3 regions of the Paenibacillus sp. FSL R5-0517 genome follow, and region 2 is predicted to be linked to each of the others. Evidence: predicted binding sites of a transcription regulator. Region 2 holds the regulator's gene; each other region holds the start of a gene.
What was found. Region 2 encodes NrdR, which represses ribonucleotide reductase genes. Its sites were predicted from a motif close to AACACNATATATNGTGTT; they were not measured.
Positions count from the first base shown of each region.

Region 1 (4,165 bases), 140 kb from region 2:
TACAGTTTATCCAGAAATTCAAGGGATTCAGGACTGCCGTACCTTATACGCAGCTTAATCATCAGCTCTGCCAGTCCCATCGTGCCAAGCCCCACCCGGCGTTCACGCTGCTGATTCAGTCTGTTTTCCTCAAAATGATATGGTGTTGCATCAATGACATTGTCCAAAAATCGAGCCGAGATGCGAGTGGTTTCCGCCAGTTCATCCCATGCCACATCATGATTCGTTTCATCATAGAATTTGGACAGATTGATCGCTGACAGATTACATACACCCCAGCCAGGCAGGCCTTGTTCCCCGCATGGATTAGTACAGATGATCGGATTAAAGTACCAGCTGTTGGACATCTGGTTATAGTACTCCATGAATACCACACCAGGCTCTGCCGATTTCCAGGCTGATTCAATAATGGTATGCCAGATTTCGCGCGCCTTCAGCGTACGATAGTGTACCACCGAATGACCTGCGGCTTTCCACTGCTGCATATCCCCGTTCCAATTGGTGTCGTAGTCTGGATCGTTCGTATCGGGGAAAACCAAATCCCAATCTCCGTCCTGCTTGACAGCCTCCATAAAGGCGTTGCTCACACATACAGACAGATTAGCATTGGTCACCTGCCCCATCGTTTGTTTCACGGTAATAAAATCAAGCACATCTGGATGCCAGTCATTCATCATCAGCATGAGCGCACCCCGTCGGCTTCCGCCCTGTTCAATCAGTCCTGTCGTATAACTGAACAATCCGCCCCACGATACGGAACCGCTGGATGATCCATTGACACCTTTCACCACCGCTCGGCGAGGACGCAAAGAAGACAAATTAATGCCTACACCTCCCCCACGTGCCATAATCTCCGTCATCTCGGTCAAGGTCTTCATGATGCCACCCCGACTGTCCTGCGGAGACGGAATAACATAACAATTAAAGAGTGTGAGCTCATCGCTTGCCCCCGCTCCTGCAGCAATACGCCCTCCGGGTACTAACTTCCAATCCTCCAACACGGAGCGGAACTTGGACTCCCACGTTGCCCGCTGATCTGCTGTAGATTCAACATAGGCCATGGCTTTGGCAAGCCGGCTCCACAGCTCTTCCGGTGTTTTTTCGATGTTGAGTGTCAGTTTCTCCACGCTGGTCTCGATGATCTCTCCGCTTCGAGTCCTTACTTGTACGAGCTGACCCTGGCGTTCTATAATTTCGCCCACTTCCTTGGTTGGGAACTTGGGATCATCCTTTGTTAATACCAGTACCACATCTCCGACCTTGGCATGATTCGAGTCAGCATCCTTCCAGGCGTATCGGTCCAGAAATATTTTTTCGCTAAGTCCTTCTAATTGGTACGATCGTTGGTTTGATTTCATCGCTACGTTCAACCTCCCCGATTAACGCTCCATTTTCACTATAAAAGTAAATTATGATGAAACACCACATATAGTGATATAAAACCAGTATATTACACCATATATTGATTTTCTATATGACTTTTATCACAGACCTTATTTTTTGGACTCTCCTGCTCGGACAAGCTTCTTCACACACCCTCAGACTCACGCATACAAAACCTGTGAATTTTTTGGGACAGAAAAAACCTGAAAAAGCGAAGCGTTCGCCTAATAGCTTTCTGAAAGAAAGCTGCATCGAAAGCATACGCTATCCCCGGATTTCCCCTTCAGAAAAGGGAATCAAAGAAATCTGGGGACAACAGCGATTGGAAGGTTGTTCTGTCATCGTAGTGTTCGTGCAAATAAAATGTAGTTCAACTTGTATAGTTATGAACTCACTCTCATTCGTCCATACTATTACCTACGAATAAAACGTCATCACGTATGGCAGGGGAGGAAGCATCATGAACCGGAAAAACCCGCACCACACGAATCAACCTGTAGCCGAGCTGCCCGTTCCACTGGAATTCGATCGAAGCTGGATCAATCAGTTGGAATCACGACTGGATAAAGGGGGCCCTTGGGGAGATTACCGACTCTTTCAACTGGGCATTCAAGCCGAAGAGACCAATCTGATTCCCAATTTTGACGAAATTCAGTGTTTGAAGCATTTACAAGGCCTTACTCCACTTCCTCACCAGATGGACACTGCACGCAGAGTATTATTTGAAATGTCAGGCCGGGCCATTCTCGCCGATGAGGTGGGGCTTGGCAAAACCATTGAAGCCGGTCTCATTCTGAAAGAATATATGGTTCGGGGTCTCGTATCCAAGGTACTCATTCTCGTACCGGCTTCTCTTGTGTTGCAATGGGTACGGGAGTTGAATTCGAAATTCGGTATTCCTGCCATTGCCCAGAAAAAGGCCTATTCCTGGCAGAATGAAGTAGTCGTTGCTTCCATGGATACAGCCAAACGTGACCCCCATAAAGATATGCTGCTGAACACTGATTACGACATGATCATTATTGATGAAGCACATAAGCTCAAAAACAAGAAAACAACCAACTATCAATTCATGCTGAAATTGCGCAAAAAGTACTGTTTGCTACTCACAGCTACACCTGTGCAGAACGATATGAGTGAGCTGTTTAATCTGATTAACCTGCTGAAGCCCGGTCAGTTGGGGCGTCAGGGTGACTTTGCGGCCAACTTTGTCGTAGACAAACGGGTTCCGAAAAATCAGGAACAACTTAAGAACGAGTTATCCAAAGTGATGATTCGTAACCGCCGCGGCGAAGGCCCCGTTCAATTTACCAAACGGAACGTCTCCAACGTGAATCTGCAACTATCGCCCGAAGAACAAGCGCTTTATGATGGGGTGACGTCCTTTGTTAAGGATCAATACCAGGAAGCTGGCGGCAACCTGAGCAGCATGCTTTCCCTTGTTACATTGCAGCGTGAAGTGTGCAGTAGTCGAGATGCGGTATTCGTGACACTGGTTAATCTGTCGAAGAAACTTCCGCTGGACTCTCCCCTTCGGGACAAGATTTGGGAACTCGTTGCTCATATTAAAGCGATCAAGGAAAATACCAAAGCCGAGAAAACGATGGAGCTAATTCGGAACATGAATGAAAAAGTAATTATCTTCACCGAATACCGGGCCACGCAGGAGTATCTGCTAAACTATTTCCGTAACAATGGGCTTACAGCTGTACCCTATCGGGGTGGTATGAATCGAGGCAAAAAAGACTGGATGATGGATCTCTTCCGCGGGCGTGTGCAGGCCATGATTGCAACCGAAGCGGGTGGCGAGGGCATTAATCTGCAATTTTGCCACCATATGATCAACTTTGATCTGCCTTGGAACCCTATGCGGGTAGAGCAGCGGATCGGTCGGGTACACCGGCTGGGACAGCAAAATGATGTGAACATTTTCAACTTATCCACGTCCGGAACCATTGAGGAACATATCCTGAACCTGCTGCATGAGAAGATCAATATGTTTGAGATGGTGATTGGCGGGCTGGATGTCATTCTGGAACGGCTGGAGAAGAAGGAGTCCATTGAGAAAAGCCTGTACAAAATCATGTTGGAATCACAAAATGATGAAGATATTCGCCGTAAAATGGATTCACTTGGGCAATCACTGAACTCCATTCAACGCGAGGTTGCCGATGAAGGCCCTGCCGTCTCCGGGCTGTTAGATCTTCGCAAAGGAGGTAGCTGACCCATGACCATGACTCCCCATGAAGTGCAGGCATATGTTCTCACCTATCTGGAAGCACTCGATTGTCAGATTATGGAGCGTTCGCCTGCCCATGTTACTGTTAAACTTTCGCCTGAGGCAGACAAAGCGTTGACCAATCGCCCCTATTATTGGGGGTTCGTGGAGCGAACCGGAGCACCCGCTGAGACAATGTCCTTTACATTTATATTCGATCCTGACAGTTATCAGCAGGCCATTGAAGCAGCAGAAGCCAAAACAGCGCAAGCATCACCTGACACTGCTCAAACGAATGGCGCAACCAACGGCAGTCCTCAAGGCGAGCCACCGAAAGAAACCATTCTGGGCCGTTATTTCGGCATTACTCCATCCATGCCACTACTGGGACCAGGAAGGATATTGCGTGAAGAAGTGGTGTACGGCAGTCGCAGGCTCCAACAGATTTTTGGCGCAGCCCGTGAAGGGGGTGCCTTCGTGAATCTGTTCGAACAAGCTGCCAAACGGCAATTGCGCGCTACAGCGCCAGCCGTATATGAACCTTGGCTCGGTGTCTGTTTCAAG
Region 1 covers NZ_CP150235.1:2,257,300-2,261,464, reverse strand. The annotation lists gene MKX40_RS10200 (adenosylcobalamin-dependent ribonucleoside-diphosphate reductase) at 1-1,358, opposite strand, end outside; gene MKX40_RS10195 (SNF2-related protein) at 1,844-3,607, shown strand; gene MKX40_RS10190 (YqhG family protein) at 3,611-4,165, shown strand, end outside.
Region 1: MKX40_RS10200 (adenosylcobalamin-dependent ribonucleoside-diphosphate reductase) is a predicted target of NrdR. The motif match lies at 1,419-1,436, and genes of this name have one in related genera.

Region 2 (4,165 bases):
CCTTCGCAGCCCTTCCAAGGCGGATATGGATAACTCGGGAAGTATATCTGCTCAGGAAGCGATGTGGCTGGGGATTGCCCTGTCTCTGGATGCGTTTGGAGCAGGCCTGGGAGCGGCTCTTTTGGGATTCCCCACGCTCTGGACGGCACTCATTATTGCCCTGTTTAGTGGGGCGTTTCTGTCACTCGGCATGAAGGTTGGACTACGATTCTCAGCCCTGCGCTGGATGCGAAGACTCTCTGTATTGCCGGCACTATTGTTAATGATTATGGGAATAATGAAGCTGTTATGAGGTGAAACGATGAATATAGGCTTAACCGGCGGGATCGCGACAGGCAAAAGCAGTGTTTCCGCCTATCTCGCCAGTAAGGGAGCGTTGCTCATCGATGCAGACGTTATTGCCCGGGAAGTTATGATGCCCGGGCATCCCGTGTTGGCCACCGCTGTTAAGCGGTTTGGACAAGCCATACTGAACGAAGATGGAACACTGGATCGGAAAAAGCTTGGAAGTATTGTTTTCCAACAACCAGAGGAACGAAAGGCATTGGAGGCTATCACACATCCGGCGATCCGTAAAGAGATGCGTGAACGGGCTGCTGCATATGCGTTGCAACATCCGGATAAACTTGTGGTATCTGATATTCCATTGCTCTACGAATCGGGTCTGGAAGACGGTTTTGAGGAAGTCATGGTTGTCTATGTACCGAGAGCGGTTCAACGAGATCGCTTGATGAGTCGGGATGGAATGACTGCAGCGCAGGCTGAGGCACGGATGGATGTACAGATGGATATTGAGCGCAAAAAGCAGTTGGCTGACACTGTCATCGATAACAGCGGTTTATGGACTGAGACGGAGCAGCAAATTGACTCATATCTACAGCGTAAGGGTTTGTTATGAGAATATTGCGCAAGAAACGAGTACTGCTGTTGATGTTTGTGTCCTTTGTATTGGTGCTATTTCTGAATACAAACTGGATGGCATGGTTCTATCCGATTCATTATAAGGAAGAGATTCGTGCCCAATCTCAGAGCTATGAGGTTGATCCGTTTCTGATTGCTTCCATTATCAAAGTGGAGACCAATTTCAAGACAAGCAAGGAATCCAAACGAGGTGCCATTGGACTCATGCAGCTGATGCCGGACACGGCCAACTGGATATTGGAACAAGCCAAAATTCCCGACACTTCACTGGAGGAATTGAAGCACGAGCCTGAACGAAATATTCAGTTAGGCACATGGTATCTGCGCAATCTGTCCGATCAATTTGGTGGCAATGAAGCGGTTATGATCGCTGCTTATAATGCGGGTCCAGGCAAAGTGAATAGTTGGCTCAGAGATGGTGTATGGGATGGTTCATTCGATACGGTAAAGGATATTCCATTTGGTGAGACGCGTCACTATGTACAAAGGGTCATTTATTATTATAATCAGTATGTAAAGATCTATAATACGTTCTAAGTATATAAGTAGAAGCACAGAGCAGGCCGGTTGTTCACCGGCCGCTCCATGCTCCTCTGTGTAGCGTATTACGATGCAGATATTATTGGTATTGACCTGCCAATTGCTGTTCTGCAATTGTTACCAGACGCTTCGTGATGTATCCACCGATCGAACCGTTCTCGTAAGAAGTCATGTTACCTTGGTATCCGTCTTGTGGGATGCTGATTCCGAGTTCTTGAGCAACTTCATATTTCATTTGCTCGAGTGCTGCGGAAGCTTTAGTTACCACCAGGTTGTTGGAGTTACCGTTGCTTTGTGCCATTGCTGTTCACCTCCTCGTGAGTTGGTAAAAGTATTATGTCTCGGCAATGCATTTTTCATTACAAAATCAAGACAGGGAATATGTGGTAAAAAGTAAAACGTGGGAAGTGATCTGATTTGAAGTGTCCTTATTGCGGTTATATGGGTACCAAAGTGCTTGATTCGCGTCCGGCCAACGAAGCGAAATCCATTCGCCGTCGCCGGGAGTGTGAGCAGTGTGCCCGAAGATTCACAACGTTTGAGATGATTGAAGAAACTCCATTGATTGTTATCAAGAAAGATGGCAGCCGGGAAGAGTTTAGCCGGGACAAGATTCTTCGCGGGCTTATTCGTGCCTGTGAGAAACGTCCAGTCTCCGTTGAGACGTTGGAGATGATGGTATCTGAAGTCGAGAAATCCCTGCGTAATACAGCTGATGCTGAAGTGGAGAGTCGTCAGATTGGTGAGCTATTGATGGAACAGTTGTTTCCAGTCGATGAAGTGGCGTATGTCCGTTTCGCGTCGGTATATCGTCAGTTCAAAGATATCAATATGTTCATGAAAGAACTGAAATCCCTGTTGTCCAAAGACGATCTGGAGGATTAGTGAAGTGGGAAAGGGAGAAGAGCAGTCTGGAGTTCCAGTCCATGTGTACCAGTGAAATCGGTTGTTCTTCTCCAATCACTTTGGATCTTGAAAAATTGATTGACAGCGAAAGCTGGATTTTATATGATATAGGAGTCGCCTGTGGAACGTTAGCAGTGTTGGACAAGTTATCTATTTCATATCCTGGGGCCTTAGCTCAGCTGGGAGAGCGCATCGCTGGCAGCGATGAGGTCAGGGGTTCGATCCCCCTAGGCTCCATAACGAAGAACGCCATCACATTAGTGTGATGGCGTTTTTTATGTGGTGAAATAAATCAGAACATGATTAATGAAGTAGAAGGACTTGGGGACGTATATTCTAGATACCAAAAATCGAGGGTTTAAAGTCCTGACCGGGGAGTTGTCAAAAAAATGCAGTTTGAAAACAAGAGACCCCTCCGGCTGGATATTGTCCAACCGGGAGGGGTCTCCTTAATCCTGTATACGCTTTCACTTAGCCGGATATTCGACGAACCTTACAAAGATCGTGGCTACTTCGGCGCGGGAGGCGGTGGCTTTGGGAGCAAAAAAGTTGCCCGGTTTGCCTAATACAATGCCGTTGCCTTGTAGCGCTTGAACGGCCTCCAACGCCCAGGAGCTGATCTCACTCTGATCCGTGAAGGGTTTAGAGTAGCTTTCAGGTATCTCATAGCCCTTGTAGTTCATGTAGTTGTAAAGTATCACTAGCAGCTGCTCGCGCGTTAACGGCGAATTGGGGTCAAACAGGTCTGCGTTTGTACCGTTGACTATGCCTTTTTCGGCCGCCCACTCGGCTGCCGCGGTGTACCATTGTCCGTCCGTCACGTCATTAAAGCGGGAACTCGTGTAGCTGGAGAGGTTTACGTTCTCAAGATTGGCGAGTACCTGCACGAACATTGCACGCGTCATTGCGCTGCCCGGTGAGAACATTGTGGACGTCGTGCCGTTGAAAAGATCGTATGTGTAGGCGAAATTTATATCGTTGTAGAACCAGTCTCCCATGTTGGCATCCCTGAAAGGGTTGCCCGATATCACGAGGAAGCCCAGTGGGGTGGCATCATCGAACACCAGCTCCGTACCCTCACGGATGTTCAGCGACATGCCGTTGTTTAAACCGACTCTTGCTCCGTCCGGTCCTACCACAACCGCTCCGCTGCTCCGTATCTTCGATCCACCGTGGAGATGCACCTGGTTGCCGTTTGACAGGTTCACATGCGCGTCTTTACCGCCTACTATGACTGTACCGTCGCTCGCGATCGTTGAGCCACCCGAAATGATCACTGTGCTGATGCCTCCAGGTAGTGTCACTTCGGCGCTTTTGTCTTTCGGAATGGTTACCTCACCGTTTGCGTCTATCGATGTGCCTTCGGGTACCTTAATCTTCGTCCCGCCTTTGGTCGTTATCTCGCCGCCGCCTGGCAGGGTGGTGTTGCCGTTTTTGTCTGTGATTGCGGGCTTATCCTTCGGTGTATTCACTGTGTAGGTCGACTTCGAGGTTCCGGTTCCAGGGTCTGTCCCGATGCCTGTATTGTCGGTGTTGCTTGAATTATCAACGTTGCTTGTATTACCGGTGTTGCCCGTATTGCCGCCAGAATCAGGTACAGTGGGAGTCGTCGTCTTCATCGGTGTCGCCGTAGCACTGATCTCCGCGCCGTCTCCCTTCGCGTTCATCGCGATGATGGTGAAGTTGTAGCCTTGGCCGTTTGTCAGATTGTTGAAGGTATATTTGGTCTCCGCCGCTTCCAATGCAACCGGTGTTACATTTCCATACCATACCTTGTAGCCCAATATCGCGCTGCCAC
Region 2 covers NZ_CP150235.1:2,114,692-2,118,856, forward strand. The annotation lists gene MKX40_RS09515 (MntP/YtaF family protein) at 1-292, shown strand, start outside; gene coaE (dephospho-CoA kinase) at 302-898, shown strand; gene MKX40_RS09525 (lytic transglycosylase domain-containing protein) at 895-1,458, shown strand; gene MKX40_RS09530 (alpha/beta-type small acid-soluble spore protein) at 1,541-1,762, opposite strand; gene nrdR (transcriptional regulator NrdR) at 1,879-2,346, shown strand; tRNA gene MKX40_RS09540 (tRNA-Ala) at 2,532-2,604, shown strand; gene MKX40_RS09545 (S-layer homology domain-containing protein) at 2,835-4,165, opposite strand, start outside.

Region 3 (4,165 bases), 2.6 Mb from region 2:
ATTGTTCCTTAATATGTTTACGAGACAGCCCCTGGTCATTCGGACCATCCCCCATTTTGCCAAATACTTTTGTTGCAAGCACGTAGGAGTCACGAGAATACGCTTTGAGCGTCTGTCCCAGCAGTTCTTCTGCTGCACCCCGTTCGTATACATTGGCTGTATCAAAAAAGTTAATGCCTTCATCGAATGCAGTTTCAATTGATTTCACCGCATTTTCACGTTCCACATACCCTCCGTACGTCAGCCAGCTTCCAAGGCTAATCTCGCTTACTTTCAGTCCGCTTCCACCCAATCTGCGATAATCCATTGATTGCATATCCTCCTCTATTGGTTATAAAGATGAAGTACATATTCTATTGTAACGTAACCAGCTCGGATGAAAAGGGCTTTGGCCTCAGAAATTGGAAAAATGCAAAGGCAAAAACAAAGAAGCGCACCTGTAGCAGGTGCGCCAACGGAGATAACTTTCCATTCGGCTGCCCGTTTAGGGCAGCGTAATACTCAATGCATTCAACAAATCAGCTTGTCTGACCGGTTTCGTCAGAACAGCATCAAAGGTTTCCGCTTCGTGCGGGTCAATGTGCATACCATATGGAACCAGAACAATGACGGGCAAGTTCTCCAGCCGCTGTTTCATTTCATGTACGAAATCAACTGCGCCGCCCTCTTGAAGTCCCATATCCACAACGGCTACATCCGGCTTGAAGCCCTCCTTGATCCACTCATGTGCTACACTCGAACCCGAGGTCATATGCACATCCATCTCCCATCTGCGCATCAGGGAAGAAACGCCTTGCAATATATCCGGGTCCTTGGCGAGCAACACCTTTTTCCCTTTTAACCGCTGCTGAATACTTGCAAGTTGAGGTAACTCCCAGTATCTGCGTAAGGGAAGGGCAATATGGAATTCCGTCTCATTCTCTCCCGCACTACTCACCTGAATACGGCCATGCATGAGAATGGCAAGATTTTGGCTTACTGCCAAACCCAGATTGCTTCCGATCAGTTTTTGGATATCCAAATTTTCATCTTGGCCGTTCAAAGTACGCAACTTCTTATCGGATACCATCTGACCCGTGTACTTCACCTTGAGCGCAAGTGTACCCATATCCTCTGTCTCTTCGCCGTTCACCATGGCCGTGATTAGAACTGAGCCTTCACGCGTTGAATCCAGAGCATATTGAATGACATGTGCAAGCAACTGTCCGATCTTGATCTCATCACCAACAAATACTTGCGACACATTCAAATCAAGATTCAATCCCAGATCAATATTCTTGCCCGATGCCATTCCGGCATAGAGATAAACGGTATTTTCAATGGTGCCGACCAGATCAAACGGATCATCATGGATAACCGTTTTGCCTGCCTCATTAATATTGAAGTTCATCATATTATTCAGGAGCGAGAGTAGTATGTTGCCACTCGTCTCGATCATATTTACATACTCCGATTGCTCTTCAGGCATGTCCGGTGTACGCATCAGATCCGTCAATCCCAGAATGCCGTTCAACGGATTGCGAATCTCGTGACTCATCAGCTTTAACATCTGTGATTTGGTCATCGCCTCGGATTCGGCTCGCTCTTTCTCTGCCTGGAGCTGCTCTTTCATTTGTTCCGAGTCACTCAATTTTCGTTCCTGCACATGCAGGGTGCTCTCCAGATCCACAACATATCCCAGAAAGACAGCCATCGCGTTCAGCGTCTTCATATCCGTTTCACTGATCACATAACCAGCATTGTCCATTAGACATATCGTTCCAAATGCTTCGCCAGATCTTCGTATGATAGGTACACCCACGAAGAAACGACTCCCAAGTCCACTCGTGACGTCCATGGAGCTTGTCATTGGGTTTTCACATGTATTCTGAATGGTAAGAACGCTACCTTTGTCTCTTAACACCAGACTGCAATATGATTCGTTAAATGAAAGCTCACTGCCTTTAACAATCAACTCTTCCGTACGGTTAAAGGCCTCCAAAATGAAATTCGTCACCCCATCATTCGTGGCAACGAAGATGGTATTGACCTTCAATATCCCGCTTAATACGTCCACGATATGGGCCGCAGCTTCCTTTATGTCTTCATAGAAGCCTCTCGTAATGCCTTCTGCCGTCCCCATGATTCACCCCTCTTGTCTCAGCTGCACTTTCAAATCTGTATATCAGAATGTTTAATCACGTACAAGGGTTCATCAAGAATCCGAATATCTGTCACAATCTATACTTATATGATTAACACCGTAGAAGTAAAAGAGAATCATACTCCCTGCCAATCGCCCCTTTTTTGGACAAAAGCAGGTCTTGAACTAATGACGTAACAAGCGTAAATATACTGCAAATTGCCTTTTCAAATGGCTCAAAGTTCATCTTGTCCAACTTCGGATATTTTACATGCAGAATAACTAGAAATTATACGCTTCTACTCAGACTTTGGGAACCTTTATCCGCAGTAATTAAAGGAAAGTCCATTTTGTCCATTAAGTTGTGTGACCATTATCACACCCAAAAAACCACATATAGTTTATAAATGGATAATACAAATCTACATATAGTATTTAACGCAATTTAAATGATCAATACATCATTTTAGGAGGAACCTTACATGAACTTGCTTGAGTATGCCACTCCACCGGCATCCGATCTATTATCCGACCTGGGAAGACGAATTATTGGCGCTGAAGATGCCGATACGCTGAGGGAAAATGCGAATCTGAACGGGGACTCCTTCAGCGGCAAGATGAGCAGGCTCGGTTCGGAGACCGCCAAGTGGCATGCTCTGCGTCATGTGTTGCCGGAAGAGCTTGCTCAAGCTGTGGAGAACGGGGATCTGTATGTACACGACCTGGATCAGTATGCACTTGGCACGACCAACTGCATCTTTATCCCGTTTGACCGTCTTCTTGCTGCGGGTTTCAATACAGGCAACGGATCGGTTCGCACACCTCAGACGATCATGTCTGCAATGGCTCTGGTTGCAATCATCTTCCAATCCCAGCAGAACAGTCAGTATGGTGGCGTATCGGCCAATAAGATTGATTGGGATCTAGCGCCCTATGTGCAGCGATCGTTTCGCAAACATTATCGCAAAGGACAACGACTTTTTGGTGAGAATGCTCTGATTGAAGATGAACAACTTCATCTGGACAGTATGGAAGCGAAGAATCAGTGCCCACGCGCATATGACTTCGCCTATGAAGAGACTGAACTGGAGACGGGACAAGCTGCCGAATCGCTGATCCATAACCTTAATACGATGAGCAGTCGGGCTGGTGGACAGATTCCATTCACATCACTGAATTATGGACTATGTACTTCTGCGGAAGGACGGTTGGTATCACGTTCATTGCTCGAAGCAACGATTCGCGGCCTGGGCAACGGGGAAACTCCCGTGTTCCCTCAACATATTTTCCAATGTAAACAAGGGATCAATCAGGCTCATGGCGAGCCAAACTATGATCTGTTCCGCCTTGCGGTCACCTGTTCATCCCGGCGGATGTATCCTAACTTTGTCAATGTGGATGCCTCGTTCAATCTGCCTTTCTATCATCCGGAAGATCCGGATACGATCATTGCAACCATGGGATGCCGCACACGTACTCTGGCTGACCGGTTTGGTCGTAATCGTCAAAGTGGTAAAGGTAATCTGTCGTTTAATACCATCAACCTGGTCAAGCTCGGCATCCGGTTTGGCATCTGCCAGGGCAACAGAGCGGTTGCCGATCGGGCGGGATTCTACACTGCACTGGAATCCGTGATGCAAAATGCTGCGCATGGTCTGTTGCATCGGTACCGTATCCAGACTGTTCAACCTGCTAAGGCGTCAGATTTCATGATGCGGGAGGGTGTATGGGAAGGCGGGGAGCAACTTGCTCCGAATGAACCCGTTGGGGATCTGCTCAAACATGGTACGTTATCCCTGGGTTTTATCGGTCTGGCAGAATGTATGACAGCTCTCTATGGACGCCATCATGGACAGGACCCTCATGTGCATCGTGAAGCGCTGAATATTATTCGCACCATGAGAGAGTTCTGTGATCAGATGAGCGAGCAACATAACTTGAATATCACCCTGTTTGCTACACCTGCTGAAGGGTTATCCGGCAAATTCACGAAGATCGATAGAGCGCGATATGGGCTTATTCCTGGAGTTAATGATCGGGAGT
Region 3 covers NZ_CP150235.1:6,394,022-6,398,186, forward strand. The annotation lists gene MKX40_RS28540 (aldo/keto reductase family protein) at 1-307, opposite strand, end outside; gene MKX40_RS28545 (histidine kinase dimerization/phospho-acceptor domain-containing protein) at 485-2,122, opposite strand; gene MKX40_RS28550 (anaerobic ribonucleoside triphosphate reductase) at 2,605-4,165, shown strand, end outside.
Region 3: MKX40_RS28550 (anaerobic ribonucleoside triphosphate reductase) is a predicted target of NrdR. The motif match lies at 2,541-2,558, and genes of this name have one in related genera.